DNA from 3 places in the Cytobacillus kochii genome. Region 2 is predicted to be linked to each of the others. Evidence: riboswitches for the same ligand, from Rfam matches in the RefSeq annotation. Region 2 holds a riboswitch; each other region holds the start of a gene.

Region 1 (6,565 bases), 700 kb from region 2:
CCATCCTTTTATTTACTGGATTATACTTATGTATTAACCAATTATTTCTCTAATGCTGCATGGGAATGAGGAAGGAAAAAAGGCTGGTGAGGGGTTCGATTTCGCACGTCTCACTCAGCCTGTCTTTCGAGTATGGATTAATGAATGGCAAATTCTTTGTTTAATAGGGACTCAAATGCTTTAATATTTTCATTAAAGTCCGGCAGTTGTTTTGTTTCTTCTGCTTGTTTGATCAAGCTTGTGACAAGATCATTTACTGTAGTAGATACTTGTAGGGCGTTCCCTTTTGTTGAAATGTAACCATTAATATAGTCGACTTCTGTTTGTAATCCTTTTTCTAAATCTTGTAGCATACTAGCTTTGAGCAGTGCTTGAGGAGCAAATGCTTGTTTAGCAACTTGGATGACCATTGGTAGGTTGCTCTTGTCTTCGCTAATAGAGAAGATACCTACATTTACACCCGCTAGTTCGCTAAATTGAATGTTATTCGCGTATCCAACTTTTAACGTTTCATCAGCTAACATCACTGCACTTGTGACAGCTGCCTCGTTATTCAAAATATCTCCATATGTACAACCTAGTGCTGCCGACATACCGCTCATCGCTACATTAACAAGAAGTTTGGACCATTTTGTACCGATAAGATTATTTGACACGATTGTGCCACCGACATCTTCAAGAACGGTTTTTACTTGATTCACGCGATCAGTAATCTGTCCGTCTAACTCACCAATTTGAAACGCGTGAGCAGAGAATGCCTCTTTGTCTGATGTTAATTGTGATACACCTGGTTTTACCCAAGTTGCACCAAACTCAACAGAACCACCAATAATGTTGGATGAACCAAGTGATTCTACTAAACTTTCTTCTGGAACACCATTTTGTAAAGAGAGTAATATGCTTGCTTCGTTCATATGCGCTTGTAATTGTAGGAGCACTGATTCATTGTATACTTGCTTTGTTAAAAGTAAGACAAGGTCATAAATGCCATTCATTTCTTGTGGCGTGATGGCTTTTACAGAAGCCTGCAAGTTTACCGTCCCCACAACTGTTGCGCCGTTACTGTTTAAGGCATTGATATGATCAGTATTCACATCGATGCATTCCACATGATGTGCCCCTTTTGATAAGTGTGCCCCAATAATCGTCCCTAAAGACCCTGTTCCCATGATCGCAATTCTCATTATGTATCCTCCTAAAATATTTAGCTATAAAGCACTAACATAATAGTTAATCATACCGAAATAAATAAGAGAAATAAAAGAAAAAAACCCCAAATAATAGGCTTAAAGTCCTTGTTTTTGGATTAATTTAGGAGGAAAAATAATTGGGTACGCAAAAGAACGAATTATTAAGAGTTCATAAAGTGAATATGTGGGGATTGATGACATTAGCTGTTTTATTAGTCTTACCTATTGTTATTGACCGAGGTTTGAGCGATACAATTGTCATTATGTGTGCTGGGATTTCTGTCATTGTCATGGCTATTGTTCTGTACTTTTTGCGTATCAATGATTACGTAAAGGGCTTTTTGTATGCTGCTATACCAAACCTCATTGTGATGATGCTCTTTTTTGTGGACGGATATGCTTTGAATAAGCATTATATTTTATTCTTAACGGTTGCAATGGTGGTGCTGTATTTTAAGAAAGAAATGATTGTTGCTTTTTCTGCATTCTTTAATATTAGTTTTATTGCTACCTGCTTTATAATTGGCCATCAGTTATTAGGAGAAAGTAATAGTGTCCGGAGTATTTTTACTATTATTCTTGTCACCAACGGGATTTTGTACTTATTTTATTTATTAGCTAGTTGGGGTAGGGAATTGATTGACCAAGCAGAGCAAAAAGAAACGGAGTCAAAAGACCTTCTCATACAGTTGCAAGACACCTTTGGTTCAATAGATAAAGGTACAGTGACTCTAGAAAATCATATTGGACTTTTTAAGCAAAATATTGAAACGATACATGAGTCAAGCCAACAAGTATTAGAAGCTGCTCAACAGATGGCTACAAGTATTCAGGAAGAAGCGAATAGCTTAAATATTGTCAATGATTCTATGAGTCAGTCTTTACAAAATACAAAAGAATCTGTTGCCATTTCAGAAGGTGTCGTAGAAGAGTCGAAGAGTATGAATGAGAAAGTACAAGATGGTTTAACTAAGATAGTCGATGTTACATCGCATATGAATACAGTAAATACAACGATTAGTGTGACAGCATCGACGGTATCAGATGTTCATTCTAGTATGGAACAAGTGAATAAATTATTAGCAGGCATTAAACAAATTGCCGATCAAACTAATTTACTCGCATTAAATGCAGCAATTGAATCAGCAAGAGCCGGAGAGCATGGGCGAGGTTTTGCGGTCGTTGCAGATGAAGTAAGGAAGTTAGCTGAGCAAAGTGCTGAAATCACGGTGGCGATTTCTGAAGTGACGAATACTCTTTTCACTCAGTCTCTTGAAGCACGTCAAAGCTCTCTTGAAGGGGAAGGTGCTGTAAAGCAGGGACAAGCACTTCTAACAGAGATATCTGCCTTTTTCAACGAGATCCAAACATCATTACAAGAAAACAACTTAGAGTTAGTGAAAGGTGTCAATGAAGTGTCCGCTGCCACAGAAAAATTTGAGCAAATTCAAGAACAGATTGAAAATATGGCAAATATATCAGAGGAAAACGCTGCAGCTACAGAGGAAATCGTTGCCATCATAGAAGATGAACATGAGATGGTGTCAAAAGTAAACCATTCGGTAGCGGATATTAATCATTTGAGCATCCAGTTAAAAGAGTTAGCTTCAAGCAAACAAGCTTGACATTGGTAATTATGCTCTGGACAAAAGGTTGTGCGAAAAAAGGACCAATTTTCCATAGAGTTTATATTGACAGACGCTATTAAACTATTGTAGCCTAATAGATATCAAATTGAATAAACCTCACTTTTTCTGGTGGGGTAGAGGCGCGGTATTTAACAGTCTTTAGTAGAGTGATAAGGCATGATGAAACTAAAGAGAAGGAAATATCGCCGAAATGTGCTATATCCATTTGTATAGCATGTTGGGTCTGCAGTGAATAATTGCAGGACTGTCTTAATAAATTTACCCGGTTTATTAAGGTGCACTATCTCTAAAATGGGAAAAGTAGAGGATTTAGGCGGAAGAATAACAAGGACCTGAGTTCATCTCAGGTCTTTTTTTGTTATTCTTTTTCTTAATTCGGAATAGTTTAATTAGTAGAAAAATATATTAGGGGGAATAGAAATGAAAAAGAGATTTGCTTTACTAGCTATGGCTTTAGTAATGAGTATGTTTCTAGCTGCTTGTGGTTCAAATGATGAGGCTGAAGGAAGCACAGGTTCAGGTGGAGAAGATAAAGACGTGTTTCGTGTAGGACTAGAGGCGGGTTATGCGCCATTTAACTGGACGCAAATGGATGATAGCAACGGCGCAGTTGCAATTGAAGGTAATTCAGAGTTTGCAGGCGGTTACGATGTTGAGATTGCGAAGAAGATAGCAGAAGGTTTAGGAAAAGAGTTAGTAATTGTGAAAACAAAATGGGATGGTTTAGTACCATCATTAAGTTCAGATAAAATTGACGCCATTATTGCTGGTATGTCACCAACAGCAGAACGAAAAGAGACGATTGATTTTTCTGATAACTATTACGAATCTGATTTAGTCATGGTAGTGAAAAAAGGTAGCGATTACGAAAATGCCACATCCATTCAAGACTTCAGTGGAGCAAAGGTTACTGCCCAATTAAATACATTTCATTATTCAGTAATTGATCAAATTGACGGCGTACAACAGCAAACAGCGATGGAGAGCTTCCCTGCTATGCGTGTTGCATTAGAGTCTGGAATTATTGACGGTTATGTTTCTGAACGTCCTGAAGGTGTAAGTGCTTCAGCTGCTAATGATAACTTTGCGATGGTTGAATTTACTGAAGGATTTGAGACAAGTGAAGAAGATACTGCCATTGCAGTAGGGATGAAAAAAGATAGCGAATTAACAGATAAAATCAATGAAATCCTTGCAGATATTTCTGAAGAAGAACAAAAAGAATTAATGGATGCTGCTATTGAGAATCAGCCAGCGGCAGAATAACTAAATGAGCCGGCTGCATGAGATGTAGCCGGTTTTATATCGAGAAGAAGGTTAGGAGAGACATGAGAAATAAACAACTAGGGTAGCGCATCCTCTCCCTTTAAGTAATAGAAGGACTAATTAAACCTTTGAAGCGCAAATCCTTAGCAGATTGATTGGTAATGGCCAATCATGATGAGAGAAAAGGAGATCATGTTATGAGTATAGAATGGATTATTCGCATCGTAGTCGAATATTGGCCAATGTTTTTACGAGGCGCCGGTGTGACATTAGTCATTGCCTTAATTGGTACCGTTTTCGGTGCCCTAATTGGTTTGTTGTCAGGCATTCTTCGAACAATACCAATACCGGAGAATGGTCCTAAACGGTTGTTATTAAAAATAGTGAATTTCTTGTTATCTGCTTATATTGAATTCTTTAGAGGCACACCAATGATTGTACAGGCAATGGTTATTTTTTACGGGGCAGCAATGGCCTTTGGCTATCAAATGGATCCGCTCATTGCTGGTATCGTTATTGTTTCCATTAACACGGGTGCTTATATGGCTGAGATTGTTCGTGGAGGGATTATTTCTGTCGACCCAGGTCAATATGAGGCAGCCCAAGCCATTGGGATGAACCATTTGCAAACAATGATGAATGTTGTTTTACCTCAAGTCATTCGAAACATTCTTCCAGCTACAGGTAATCAATTTATCATTAATATAAAAGATACTGCCGTGTTAAGCGTGATTTCTATATCTGAATTATTTTTCCAAACGAATTCAATTGCAGGGAATAATTTCCGCTACTTTGAGTCATTCTTTGTTGTTTGTATTATTTATTTCGTTATGACTTATACCGTTACATTAATTCTACGCTATATTGAAAGAAGAATGGATGGACCGGAAAATTACGTCGTTGCAGGTGAAATGGATACGGCAGAAGATATCAAAAGGAAAACAACAGGAGCATAGGTGGCGGAAAGGAGAGTTGGAAAAGTGAATACAGTTGTTGATATTCAAGGGTTAAGTAAGTCTTTTGGTAGTCATGAAGTATTAAAAGATATTAACTTCTCAGTGAATAAAGGAGAAGTAGTTACAATCATCGGCTCATCAGGGTCTGGGAAATCGACCCTATTAAGATGTGTCAATCTATTAGAAAAGCCAAGTGGTGGACAAATTATCTATAACGGTGAAAATATCCTCGACGATAAACATAATGTCCATCAATATCGTAAAAATCTCGGCATGGTTTTTCAATCTTTTAATCTATTTAATAACCATAATGTATTGGGCAATTGTGTTGTTGGGCAAATAAAAGTATTAAAGCGTTCAAAAGAGGAAGCAGAAAAAATCGCGAAGAAATATTTGCGTGTGGTCGGGATGGAGGCTTATGTAGAAGCTAAGCCAAGACAGCTTTCCGGAGGTCAAAAACAGCGTGTGGCGATTGCAAGAGCACTTTCAATGGAGCCAGATGTGATGTTGTTTGATGAACCAACCTCAGCACTCGATCCTGAAATGGTTGGCGAAGTGTTAAAGGTGATGAAGGAACTGGCTGGCACAGGCCTGACCATGCTTATTGTCACCCATGAAATGGAATTCGCCCGTGAAGTGTCGGATCGCGTTGTCTTCATGGATAAAGGCGTCATTGCTGAAGAAGGGACACCAGAGCAACTATTCAATAACCCCAAAATGGAAAGAACCAAAGCTTTCCTACAACGTACACGTAACTAAAAGAAGCTTGCCCGATTTAATAATTAAATTGGGTTGGCTTCTTTTAGTTTTAGCCTCTCGTACGGAACGTTGTTAAAAGCTTTGGAATTGGATCAGAAGTTTGTCGGTCCTTTGGTAGAAGTTGAGCCGCGACAAAGATGAATGAACTACATTCGTAAGATCAACTTATGCTGTCGTATTTCCGCTCCAGAATTAAGCTTATTCATGTCTAGCTCGGAAGGACTGCTCTTTTTTCTTAGTTAATGATAAATTTTCTCGTCTATATTCACAGGTAAGACCTTTTTATAAATGGCTTCAATATCTTCTTTCACTGCTTTTCTTGGATTATAATGTACGGTTCCATGATCGTTCATTGCATCTTTTGCTAGTTGGGCGATATCTTCATCTGTAAAGTGGTGATCGAGATGCGAAAAATCTTGTGGAATATCAATAGAATGCATTAATTCTTCTACTAACGGAATAAGAGTTTTGGCTGCTTGTTGCATACTTACGGAATGTAAGGATGGATCAATCATGCGTGCAATTGTTGCATATTTTTCTGTTGATGCCGGAAGATTGTAGGCAATCACTTTTGGTAATATCACGGCATTCGCAAGTCCATGGGGGACACCGTAGCGTGCAGACATTGGATGTGATAAGGAATGAACAATCCCTAATCCACCAAGGCTAAATGACATGCCAGCCAATGTACTAGCAAGATGGACTTGCCCTCTTGCTTCTAAATTGTCTGCATGAGCATAGGTTT
Region 2 (6,565 bases):
ACTAAGAGCATGGTTCAAATCCCCCATATAAACCCCACAAGAAAAGATACCACACAAAAAAGTAGACTAAAATAACCAAAATGTAATATTTTTCTGATAATTGCTATAAATCTAAAAATAGTATAGTATCATTTTATTCATCTGTCAAAACAATCTTTGTGAATAATATTAATATTTAGAATTTTATTAATAGTTTAGAGCGTTAAAGGGTTTCTTTTTCATATGTTTTGTTTGTAAAACTCTATCATTATATTCATAAAATAATTAATAGTAGATAGATATAATGTAGTTCATTCAATTGTTAATAATTAGCAATTAAAAATAACTAGCTACTTTTATATAAAGTAAAATAACTTTGCTTATGTAGTAATTTTAGACTTGTAAGATAGAAAAAGAGGAATGAACCGACGAGTTCATTCCTCCTTCCTATATGTTCAAAAGAACTATTATATCATCTTCTCGGTTTTTGTACCGAACATTTTAACAACAAGTAAAATCCCTGCCATCATAACAATCAAAGCAGCTAATGCAATAATTACACTTCCACTTACACCCAAAATAATATAAGAGATGGCCGCAGCAACAGCTGCTGTAAAGGCATAAGGAAATTGTGTAATGACATGATCAATCAAATTACTTCCTGCACCTGTGGCGGATAAAATAGAAGTATCAGAAATCGGTGAAGCATGATCTCCGAATACTGCCCCTCCAAGTACAGCTGCCATTGCAGGAATCAGCAGGGATATATCTGTAGCTACAGCAATATCACCAGCTATTGGAAGAAGAATGCCAAATGATCCCCAAGATGTCCCTGTACTAAATGCCATAAGTGCCGCAATAATAAATAGGATAACAGGGATAAAATCATGACTAAGATTCGATTGATTAATAACGCTAGCCAAGTATTCCCCTGTACCTATTTGACTAATCAAATCTCCGAGTAACCAAGCAAAGATTAAGATCAATACTGATCCAAACATAGATTTCATCCCAACCCATGTAGCTTTCAAATAAAAATTACTCGTTAGTTTATCATCTTTCTTTAATACTTGAGCAAATTGTACGTAAGCAACAGCTAAACTCAATAATCCTCCGACAATTAATGATAAGGCCACATCTGTGTTTTCTAATAAGGATACTAACGACACATTCCCCTCTGCCCCATTAATGCCTGTCCAAGCCATCATACTCACTGTTCCAATAAATAAAACAATGATTGGCCAAACAAGATGACCAACAGTCCCTTTCGTACTAATAGGTAATTCTTCTTGAACCTCGTCTTTCAACTGTTTCTTCTTATCAAATAGAATTCCTTGTTCAATAGCTTGTTTCTCATGTTTCTTCATTGGACCAAAATCAATTTGCCCAACAACAATAATAAACACCATTATGATTGCCGCCCATACATAAAAATTTAACGGAATGATTTGCATGAAAGCAGAGAAAGCACTATAATCAGTTATTTTATGAGACACTAAAATCGAGCCAATTAAGGCGATAATTGATGCTCCCCAACTTGATATAGGCGAAATAACACACAAAGGTGCGGATGTTGAATCAATTAAATAAGCAAGCTTTACACGTGATACTTTTTGTCGATCAGTAACAGGTCGAGATACCTGTCCAACTGTTAACGCATTAAAATAATCATCTATAAACAAAATCATACCTAAAACTACGGTTAATAACTGTGCACCCACTCTCGTTTTCACACGCTTCATTGCCCATTCACCAAAGGCACGACTACCACCCGAAAGTGAAATAAATGCAGTAATGCTACCAAGAATAAGTAAGAATAATAGAATGAATATATTCCAAGTATTTAGCCCTTCATCTGTTATGAAAAGTGCTATAAACGACGAGAAAAATATTTGTAGCGTATCTAGCGGTTGATATCCTCCAATTAAGATAGCTGCTGTTAACGCCCCTAAACCAAGGGAGAGAATCACCCTTTTTGTTAGTATAACCAAAAGCATCGCTACCAAAGGTGGCAGCACAGAAATAAATGTACCTGTCATAAAAAGACCTCCTATTAGTATAGGAGCTATAGACATGAACGAATGCGTCTCATATCAATTAACGATCAGAGAAAGGTATCCTCCACTTTTCTTTGATCCTTAATTGATAATAAAAAAAGAGTAACGATAGAGATTCTATCATTACCCTTCAAGAAGTAACGTTATTCTCCATCACGACTGTAGCTCCCCATTATGGTTAATATACCTCCATAATGACAGTGTTACTCCTATTTAGAGCAACCCCAACAAATAAATATTGACGTACCTATTTGCTTCGGCAAATCTCCCTTTTATCAAAGTTCACTGTTGTCATCCTCACATTGATTACTAATGATGATTTGCGCCTCTACCCCATCGGATTGATAAGGCATTATTCAATTGTTATACATTATATCAAAATATAATTATTTATGCAAAACTCTATCAAAACCTAAAATATACTTAAATTTATTATTTTTAAGATATAGTAGGATACTATAACCTATACCATTCTTAATAGCGCTTCTCTTCCGATCATCCCTTTTTTAATTCCTAATTCCTCTGCAGCAAAAGTGACTGATTCAAGTGGTGCATCTATTAGTTGTTGAATCGTTTTTACCCCTACGGCTCTACCAGCAATGACATGGCGATCTTTTAATTTTTCATTTAATAACGCAACGTCTAATGCACCACACATGATATATCCTTTATCATTTGATACGACTAACAAATTAGTTTTTGGCAGCTCAACGGATACAGTCATAAACGTATGACCATCCAAAATAACAGGCTTTAATTCAACCATGACCGTCCCCCCTTCCCTTTAACAATTTATGTTATAGGTAGAGATTAGGTGTACTCATTAGTTAAAATAAACCGAGTTGTTTTGGAGCTAATCCCTCATATTCAATTCCTAATATTTCTAGAATTTCCTTTGCATTATCCGCTGCGTCACCACCAGAATTATTATTAAATAGTACATAGACGTCCTTTGCCTCTTTTTGTAATTGCTTTAATCGCTCTGCCCACTCCAATAATTCCTGGTGATTATAACGGTATAGATAGCGAACTTCACGCCAATTTGGTTGTTTTTTATTTTGCCACCCATGAACATTACGACCATGCAAGCGGACAAGTACAATTGGATGACCGCAAGTATGCATTACAATTGGAACAGAGCCCTCCCCTGCTTGTGGTTCATCACAAACGGTATGTATCCATTTCTCTTCCTTGATAAAATTTAAAGTACCTTCTATAAACGCATCTTGATACCAAGACTGATGACGAAATTCAACAGCACATGGTATTTCTCCCATTTGCTGTTTACACCAGCGTAAATATTGAACGTTTTCCTTTTTACAATTAAACCACGGTGGAAATTGAAATAGGACCATCGCTAACTTATTTTCTCTTATATAAGGGGCAAGCGACGCTTTAAAAGCAGCAAACATTTCTTCCTTGGACTCAAAAGGAATCTCTCCCCTTTGATGCCCCGTCATCCCCTGATAAGCTTTCACAACAAATTTAAATGAAGCAGGCGTTTCCCTCACCCACTTTTCCCCGTTCCTTTCTGGCTGTACGGCATAAAAGGAGGCGTCTACCTCAACTGTTGGAAAATGAGCGCCATATTCTAATAGTTTATCTCGGTTAGATACACGCTCCGTATATAGGCTGTCATGATCTCCCCATCCAGTTAAACCAATCCTAATCATTCCATCACCTCATCTACCAATAATCTTCATACTGATTATTTTACCTAAAGGATATAACCATAAACAAGAAACACAATGAAATAAGTCAAAAAGAATCAGTCAAAAACAGAAAAGAAAATTCTTAGAACATTCCATTAGCACTTTACTCATTTTGTGATTGCTCATCGGTATCAAAAAAGGAACCCTTACGCAGTAATAAGGAAAAGCATATAGAAAAAGTACCTTACTGGAGATGGTATAAATCAGATATCCGTTTCTTACTATGAGTTTAAAAGAAATAAAAAATAACCCGAACCATTGTTCAGATTATTTTTTATTAAACAGATTAACTCGCTTTGATTTTGTTCGTTTTCTTCAATAAATAAAGTAAGTATGGTGCACCAATTAAAGAAACAATTATTCCAGCAGGTATTTCTTTAGGAGCTAAAACGACTCTTCCAAGAAAATCAGCTGAAATAAGTAAAATCCCGCCAATTACTATGGTTAATGGCAGTAATTGTAGTAGCTTCGGACCGACCAGTTGTCTAGCAATATGTGGAGCTAGTAAACCGATAAATCCAATTGCTCCAACCACTGATACACTGATGCTTGACAACATAACAGCTAGTATAATCATAAACATACGCATTTTACTAGTTTTCACACCTAAACCAATGGATAGTTCATCACTCAATGATAAGATCTCGAATGTATTGGCCATATAGAGAATAACCGGAAAGAGTAGTAACGATGTTATCATCACAATTACTAGGTCACTCCAGCTTGTCCCATAGGTGCTACCAGCAAGCCATGTTAAAGCTTGTGATGCATGAAGGTTCGCACGTACTAATAAAATCTGTATAATAGCAGAACCTACCGCAGATATAGCAACACCCATTAATAATAGAATCATCGGTTGATAACCGCTCCGCGCACTAATAAACAATACAATTCCCATTGTAACAAGTGCACCAATTAATGCACCAATTGGAATAAGGACAAAGGGGGCTTGTGGAAAAACAATGAGAACCAACATCGCCACTACACTTGCACCTGAAGTCACACCTAAAACAGAAGCGTCAGCAAGTGGGTTACGTAAAACAGTCTGCATCATTAAACCGCTAGCCGCCATCATCATACCAATTCCGAAGCTGACGACCACTCGAGGCAAGCGAAAATCCCAAACGAAGGTATTATACATCAATTCTCTTGGCAATTCTAAAAGACTAGTGAAACTTGTTCCCCCAAACGACAGGCTAAACCCTACTAATCCAAGAACGGCGAGAGATATGAGGACATAAAATCTTTTAATATGCTTAATTCTCACTTTCCCCTCTAATGCTCCTCCAGCAGTTCTCGTTTTCCTACTTACCTTTAAGGCTAAATAGACTAACCAGGGTGCTCCTATAATGGCCGTCATTGCTCCTACAGGTAATTCGGACATACTAGAAATCATACGAACAAAGATGTCAGCACATATGAGTAAGCCTGCACCGACCACTATATTTCCTATTAGCATGGATCGATGCTTTCTAAAGCCCATTAAACGAACAATATGTGGAGCCATAATACCAACAAATCCAATGGGGCCTACTACTGTAACAGAGACAGCAGCTAATATAATTGCAATACCCCAACCTATTAATTTACTTATCATCACATTTTGTCCTAATCCTACAGCTACATCTTCTCCCAACAGTAAAGCGTCAAAACGATGACCTATTATAAAGGCAAAAAGAAGAGTGAAGAGAACCCATGGCAAAGCAAATTGAACGCCACTCCAATCAAGCTGTAACAATGTTCCCGCTCCCCATAAAAACAACCCGGACACTTCATTTTCATATAAAAGCTGCAGGGCACTAGTAAATGAAGAAAACAACATTGTTACTATCAATCCAGTTAATGCAATTCTAATAGGATCCAATGCTCTACCTACTAAAAAACTAACAATTAAAGCGGCTATGATTCCCCCAAGCATCGTCACGAAAAATGGAAAGGCACCCTTTATAGAAGGAAAGAAAATGGAAAAAAGAACAACAAAGAAAAATGCTCCTGCATGAATGCCTAGTGTACTTGCACTTGCGAGTGGATTTCTTGTCATTGTTTGTAATAACATCCCTGCTACGGCAAGTGCAGCTCCAACTAAACAACCAATTAAAAACCTCGGCATTCTACTATAAAGGAGAAAATTCAGTTCCTGCTCATTATCCCATACTTCCATCCAAAAGCTGAGTAAGCCTGTTGAAGCTTGTCCTTGGCTCAAGTGGATGAGACCAAGAATAATAAACAAGAGCACACATGCCGCAAATAATAGAAAGGGTTTAACTCTCATAACATTACTTCACTAATGTCTCTTCAACATGATCAACTAAAGTTTCCATTGAAAGAACACTACCAAACGTCCACACACCTGCGCCTACATCGTACATCAAATCATTTTCTACAAAGTATAAAGAGTTCCAAGCTTTGTTTCCTTCTAAATTACTAAATAACGGATCATCTTTTTGTACAGTATGAAGAAATATAGCTTCTTCGTACTTAGATACACCCTCTACATTTGTTGTAATAAAACCACTCGGCTGTGGATCTTGATCCTGTATTTTATTTGTCAATCCTATACCTTCAAGTGTATGGCTCACCGTCGAGTTTTCTGTAAATAATCGAAAGGTCGGGGCTTGATTCGCAGAATAAGCTTGTGTAAAAACAAATTCATTTGTCTTTAATTGAGCTGCAGATATATTCTCTTTCGCTTCTGCCATTTTTTCCTCTAAATGAGCAACTGCCTCGTCAGCCTCTTGTTCTTTACCTACTAGCTTACCTGTCTGCTTTAATGTATGTAACATGTAAGCATATAAGTCTTTTTGAGCTTCCTCTGTA
Region 3 (6,565 bases), 410 kb from region 2:
CGACTTCTAAAATTTTAGCTGAATTCCTTAAAGATAAAGAGGTTGATTTGATTATTGGTGGGAATGTAGCCATCGATGGTGGATCAGGTCAAGTTGGCCCACGCGTAGCGGAGCTATTAGCTATTCCTTATATCACAACCATCACTAAGTTAGATATTGAAGGTACAACAGCTACAGTTGTTCGTGATGTAGAAGGTGATTCTGAAGTAATCGAGACTTCTCTACCATTACTTGTCACTGCACAACAAGGTTTAAATGAACCGCGCTACCCTTCTTTACCAGGGATTATGAAAGCAAAGAAAAAACCTTTAGACGAAATTGAATTAGACGATCTTGATTTAGACGAAGATGATGTAGAAGCGAAAACAAAGACAATCGAAATCTCCCTACCACCGAAAAAAGAAGCTGGAAAAGTGCTTGAAGGTGAATTAGAGGGTCAAGTAAAAGAATTAGTCAGTCTACTTCATAACGAAGCAAAAGTTGTCTAATAGTGAGCATAAAAGAATAAAAACGTTGGGGGTATAATAATGGCTAGAAAAGTTTTAGTATTAGGTGAAGTAAGAGAAGGTTCATTGCGAAATGTTTCTTTTGAAGCAGTTGCTGCAGCAAAAACATCTGCTGAAGGTGGAGAAGTTGTAGGTGTTTTGTTTGGTGATTCTGTAAGCGCTTTAGGAGCTGAATTCATTCAGTATGGAGCTGACCGAGTGGTAACAGTTGAGGATGAACTGTTAAAACAATATACATCTGACGGTTATTCCCAAGCCTTACTTGCCGTTATTGATCAAGAAGATCCTGAAGGAATTATTTTCGGACATACTGCCCAAGGTAAAGATCTTGCACCGAAGATTGCGGCAAAGTTAGAATCCGGTCTTATCTCTGATGTAACAGATCTAGAAGTTGAGGGTGGTAACTTAGTCTTTACTCGTCCGATATACTCAGGAAAAGCATTTGAAAAGAAAATTGTAACAGATGGACTTCTTTTCGCTACTATTCGTCCTAATAACATTGCACCACTTGAAAAAGATGAAAGTAGAAATGGAGATGTTTCATCTTTATCTGTAGAAATTAAAAACTTGCGTCAAGTCATCAAGGAAGTTGTACGAAAAGCAACAGAAGGTGTAGACCTTTCTGAAGCAAAAGTTATTGTTGCTGGTGGACGCGGTGTGAAAAGTGAAGAAGGTTTTGAGCCGTTAAAAGAATTGGCAGATGTCCTTGGTGGTGCTGTCGGAGCTTCACGTGGCGCATGCGATGCAGACTACTGTGATTACTCACTTCAAATCGGTCAAACAGGTAAAGTAGTTACACCGGACCTTTATATCGCTTGCGGTATATCTGGTGCGATTCAACATTTAGCTGGGATGTCCAATTCAAAGATTATTGTTGCCATCAACAAAGATCCTGAAGCGAATATCTTTAAAGTAGCGGATTATGGTATTGTGGGCGACTTATTCGAAGTCCTTCCATTACTAACGAAAGAGTTTAAAGAATTACTTGTAAATGCATAATTTTCGTTTATATCTGATATGAGCGGGTAGACTTATACTATCCGCTTCTTTACTATGTTGGCAAAAAGATTAATGTTGAATAAAATAGACATTGAATCCTTTTTAAAGGTTCAGTATGATACAATAAAAAAATGGGTAATCTATACGAGCAAAATAATAGCATCCATTATTAATCGATGATATACTTTCGATAAGATTTTTTAGTTATTTATTAGGAGGATATAAATATTATGGCTATCACACATGCAACAGATCAAAACTTTACTGCTGAAACTGGTTCAGGTCTTGTACTTGCAGACTTCTGGGCACCATGGTGCGGACCTTGTAAAATGATTGGACCAGTTCTTGAGGAAATTGATGGAGAAATGGGAGATAAAGTAAAAATCGTTAAACTTGATGTTGACGATAACCAAGAAACTGCTGGTAAATTTGGTGTTATGAGCATCCCGACTCTCATCGTATTTAAAGATGGTGCTGAAGTAGATAAAGTGGTTGGTTTCCAACCGAAAGAAGCACTAGTTGAATTGCTTCAAAAACATGGTGCATAAGAAGTACCATAAAAACAAACCCCGGCTTCTACTTTTAGAAGATCGGGGTTTTTTTACAGTACAAGTATGGCAAAATCAGTAAGAAGGGTATGGTTTCCTCCTGCAATGATATTCTTTTTAGGTATGGATGTGACAGCTAATTATGAATGATAATATAAAAAATAAATTACCTTTATTACCTGCTCAACCTGGTTGTTATTTAATGAAAGATCGCCAAGGGACAATTATTTATGTCGGTAAGGCGAAAGTGCTTCGTAATCGGGTTAAGTCCTATTTTACCGGTTCGCATGATGGAAAGACATTAAGGCTGGTAAATGAAATTGAAGATTTTGAATACATCGTGACCTCTTCCGATATGGAAGCATTATTATTAGAGTTAAATTTAATTAAAAAGCATGACCCCAAATATAATGTCATGTTAAAGGATGATAAGAGTTATCCTTTTATTAAATTAACAAATGAAAGACATCCGAGATTAATTACCACGAGAAAAGTAAAAAAAGACAAAGGTAAATATTTTGGTCCATATCCAAATGTGCAGGCGGCCAATGAAACAAAGAGATTATTAGATCGCCTTTATCCTTTAAGAAAATGTAACACCTTACCAGATAGAGTTTGTCTCTACTACCATATCGGACAATGTCTAGCTCCTTGTGTAAATGAAGTAAAATCTGACACATACAAACAAATGACAGATGAGATTACTCGCTTCTTAAATGGTGGTTATAAAGAGATCAAAAAAGAACTCTCAACGAAAATGGAAGAAGCGTCCGCAGCGCTAGAGTTTGAGAAAGCAAAAGATTTCAGAGATAAAATTATCCATATAGAAACGACGATGGAAAAACAAAAGATTACGATGACGGATTTTACAGACCGAGATGTGTTTGCTTATGCGGTTGATAAGGGTTGGATGTGTGTACAAGTATTCTTTATTAGGCAAGGGAAACTCATTGAAAGAGATGTGTCTATGTTTCCAATCTATAATGAGCCTGAAGAAGAGATGCTCACCTATCTCGGCCGTTTTTATGAACAAGCTAACCATTTTAAACCAAAGGAAATCTACTTGCCAGACTCTGTTGATGTGACGATGGCTGAGCAGCTTTTGGATGTGAAAATATTTATTCCTCAAAGAGGGAGAAAAAAAGAATTAGTGAAACTTGCCTATAAAAATGCAAAGATTGCTTTAAAAGAAAAATTCTCGCTTATTGAACGTGATGAGAAAAGAACGGTGAATGCAATAGAAAGCTTAGGTGAGGAGCTAGGAATTTACACACCCTATCGCATTGAAGCTTTTGATAACTCCAATATCCAGGGTACCGATGCTGTCTCAGCAATGATTGTCTTTATCGATGGTAAGCCTGCAAAAAGGGAGTATCGGAAATATAAGATTAAGTCAGTTAAAGGACCAGATGATTATGAATCTATGAGGGAAGTGACGAGACGGAGATATAGCCGGGTTTTAAAAGAAGGGCTCCCCCTACCTGATTTAATTATCATTGATGGTGGAAAAGGACATGTTGAAGTCGTTCGAGATGTGCTTGAGAATGAACTCGGTTTAGATATTCCACTAGCAGGATTAGTCAAAGATGATAAGCATAAAACATCTCAACTTCTTTATGGAAATCCATTAATGATCATTCCCCTCGCTCGAAATAGCCAGGAATTTTATTTATTACAACGTATTCAAGATGAAGTGCATCGATTTGCGATTACATTTCATAGACAAGTTCGTGGAAAGAGTGCATTTCAGTCACTTCTTGATGAAATTGATGGTATTGGGGAAAAAAGAAAAAAGCAGTTGTTAAAAGATTTTGGTTCTGTAAAAAAAATGAAATCAGCTAGTGTAGAAGACCTTAGGGAATCTGGCTTACCATTAAAAGTTGCACAAGAACTTTATGAAAAGTTACATGAATAGACATTGTCTGAAAAAAACAAATATGGTATAGTGTTTTTAACTTTATATCAAATCACTTTTTAACTTGAAAGTGAAGGTAGAGGTGCGAGTTTCATTAGTAAAAGTTCCTTAGAGGATTGAGCTTCGTTTGAAGGACTTTGAAAGGGAATATTCGCCGAAGTGAAGAAAGACTCAATATTTTCTTCGCTGGTTCTGCATTGAATAAATGCAGGATTGTCAAGACTATCTGTCTTGGAGGGCTATCTCACTGTGTGTGCGTAGATTGTTCATACGTTTGACTACACAGCAATGGGATGGGTTTCATCTCATTGCTTTTTTTTATGCCGAATATGGGTAGAAATGTGTTGGTTGTACATACAGGCGGCAGGGAATAAAAACGAATGACTTGAAAGTAGGGGAGAAAAGTGGGCTTAATTGTACAGAAATTTGGTGGAACCTCCGTAGGCTCGGTTGATCATATTCAAAATGTAGCCAACCGTGTCATTGAAGAAAAAAATAATGGTAATGATATCGTTGTCGTTGTGTCGGCTATGGGCAAAACGACTGATCAATTAGTTGGTATGGCAAAAGAATTATCACCTGCTCCAAGTAAGAGAGAAATGGATATGTTGTTATCTACAGGTGAGCAAGTTACAATCTCCTTATTAACAATTGCATTAAATTCCAAAGGTTATGAGGCAACTTCCTATACAGGCTGGCAAGCAGGGATTAAAACGGAATCAGTACATGGTGACGCAAGAATCACTGATATTGACACAAAGCCTGTTTCACAAGAGTTAAAGAAAGGGAGAATTGTTATCGTAGCGGGTTTTCAAGGTTTAAGTGAGACTGGCCAAATAACGACATTAGGTCGGGGTGGCTCTGATACAACAGCCGTGGCTCTTGCAGCAGTATTAAAAGCGGACAAATGTGATATATACACTGATGTAACAGGTGTATTCACAACTGATCCACGCTATATAAAAAATGCAAGAAAGCTTCCATCAATCTCTTACGATGAAATGCTTGAATTAGCTAATCTTGGTGCAGGCGTTCTACACCCAAGAGCAGTTGAGTTTGCAAAAAATTACAATGTAAAGCTTGAAGTACGTTCCAGTATGGAACGAGAAGAAGGAACAATTATTGAGGAGGTTGCGGAAATGGAAGAGAACTTAGTTGTTAGAGGGGTTGCTTTTGAAGATGATATTACAAGGGTTTCTGTACTAGGGATTAAAGACCCTTTAATAAGCCTTTCATCCATCTTTTCACTCTTGGCGAAAGAACATATAAATGTTGATATTATTATACAAAGTATTACAGATGATAAATCATCAGGCTTATCTTTCTCTATTAAAAACCAAGATCTTACAGAGACTGTGAAAATACTAGAAAAAAATCGAGAAGCCTTAAGTTATGATCAGATTGAATGGGAATCACAATTGGCGAAAATCTCGATTGTCGGTTCAGGAATGATTTCAAACCCAGGAGTAGCAGCGGAGATGTTTAATGTATTAGCTGCTAATAACATCGTTGTAAAGATGGTCAGTACATCTGAAATAAAGGTCTCGGCTGTGATTGACCAAGCGCATATGTTAAATGCTGCTCAAGCTTTACATCAAACGTTTAATTTAGCTGGGGATTTAATAAAAAATTAAATGAGCTAGCAGTAGTATAAGATAGGAAAATCCAAACACCATTTAAACGCCTTAAAAAGAATGATGTTTGGATTTTTTTTACTGTTGGGTATATTTATTAGGTGTGGATATTGTCCTTTTTATCCCATTTGACTGTGAAGAGGACCTTTCCACCTTTTTTACGTGGGTGCTCGAATGTTTCGCAAATCACTTCTTTTTTCTGTTCGATTTGTTGAGCAATAAAACCAGCTTCTAATTGGAATGTTGCGTGAGCATTTTCTTTACAGCGCTTTTGAATGACTTCACTTGTTAACTGGTATTCGATTTCTTTTTTGTTTTCGAGGTTTTTCGTTAATTTTCCCCAACCAGCCTCGACAAAGAAACTGAATAAGTCTTCTTCTGTTTGTAGAGGATATTTACGCGCTAGTCTCTTGCCTGCCCAGTATAAGATATCTGGTGCGTCTTTACCTAGCAAATCATGTAAAAGTTCTTCTCTAATTAATTCATAACCAAAGGATGGAATCACTTCTTTGTTTGGTTCGATTGATTCTGCCATGTTTTCGGTTTGTTCTATTTGGGCTTCTTGAGATGGCATATTATGCTAAATCTCCCCTCTTTCATAAAGTCTAATATATACAATTTACTTGGAAAAAACGAATACGTACAGTGAAAAGGGAAAAATTTTTAGTTTGTAAAACTGGTGTAAATTATGGGAATAATCTTAACACTAATAATAATCTAATGTAAATGCATTTTTATGCGTAAAATATGAATATTATTGCGTGATTTAAGCTATTTTAATATACCGCCAAATAGGGTTGAAAAAACTATATCATTGGTTTTTTGAGTGAAACTAGAATAGAAAAAATTTTCGTAATATCGACAAAATCTGTATCCGTTTTCTTGACGCTAATGGGCGATGGGAGTAAAATGGACATGTCATATAAATGTTTTGAAAATGATTTGCATTTTCTTAGTGATGCG

What was found. A riboswitch is a leader RNA that binds a small molecule or an ion and turns the genes downstream of it on or off. The one in region 2 is predicted to bind lysine.
Region 1: linked by a shared signal. The riboswitch ahead of LG276_RS22710 (transporter substrate-binding domain-containing protein) and the one ahead of LG276_RS19240 (Na+/H+ antiporter NhaC family protein) in region 2 are both predicted to bind lysine.
Region 3: linked by a shared signal. The riboswitch ahead of LG276_RS17170 (aspartate kinase) and the one ahead of LG276_RS19240 (Na+/H+ antiporter NhaC family protein) in region 2 are both predicted to bind lysine.

What each region holds. Positions count from the first base shown of each region.
Region 1 is NZ_CP085254.1:4,464,411-4,470,975, reverse strand. It holds gene LG276_RS22725 (sulfite exporter TauE/SafE family protein) at 1-53, shown strand, start outside; gene LG276_RS22720 (ketopantoate reductase family protein) at 138-1,184, opposite strand; gene LG276_RS22715 (methyl-accepting chemotaxis protein) at 1,328-2,815, shown strand; lysine riboswitch at 2,946-3,130, shown strand; gene LG276_RS22710 (transporter substrate-binding domain-containing protein) at 3,260-4,105, shown strand; gene LG276_RS22705 (amino acid ABC transporter permease) at 4,303-5,061, shown strand; gene LG276_RS22700 (amino acid ABC transporter ATP-binding protein) at 5,086-5,820, shown strand; gene LG276_RS22695 (iron-containing alcohol dehydrogenase family protein) at 6,060-6,565, opposite strand, start outside.
Region 2 is NZ_CP085254.1:3,766,642-3,773,206, forward strand. It holds gene LG276_RS19240 (Na+/H+ antiporter NhaC family protein) at 447-2,018, opposite strand; lysine riboswitch at 2,191-2,375, opposite strand; gene LG276_RS19245 (YunC family protein) at 2,500-2,802, opposite strand; gene LG276_RS19250 (DUF72 domain-containing protein) at 2,864-3,709, opposite strand; gene LG276_RS19255 (iron ABC transporter permease) at 4,035-6,020, opposite strand; gene LG276_RS19260 (ABC transporter substrate-binding protein) at 6,025-6,565, opposite strand, start outside.
Region 3 is NZ_CP085254.1:3,357,593-3,364,157, reverse strand. It holds gene LG276_RS17190 (electron transfer flavoprotein subunit beta/FixA family protein) at 1-488, shown strand, start outside; gene LG276_RS17185 (electron transfer flavoprotein subunit alpha/FixB family protein) at 528-1,505, shown strand; gene trxA (thioredoxin) at 1,736-2,053, shown strand; gene uvrC (excinuclease ABC subunit UvrC) at 2,196-3,968, shown strand; lysine riboswitch at 4,038-4,218, shown strand; gene LG276_RS17170 (aspartate kinase) at 4,373-5,602, shown strand; gene LG276_RS17165 (YslB family protein) at 5,700-6,176, opposite strand.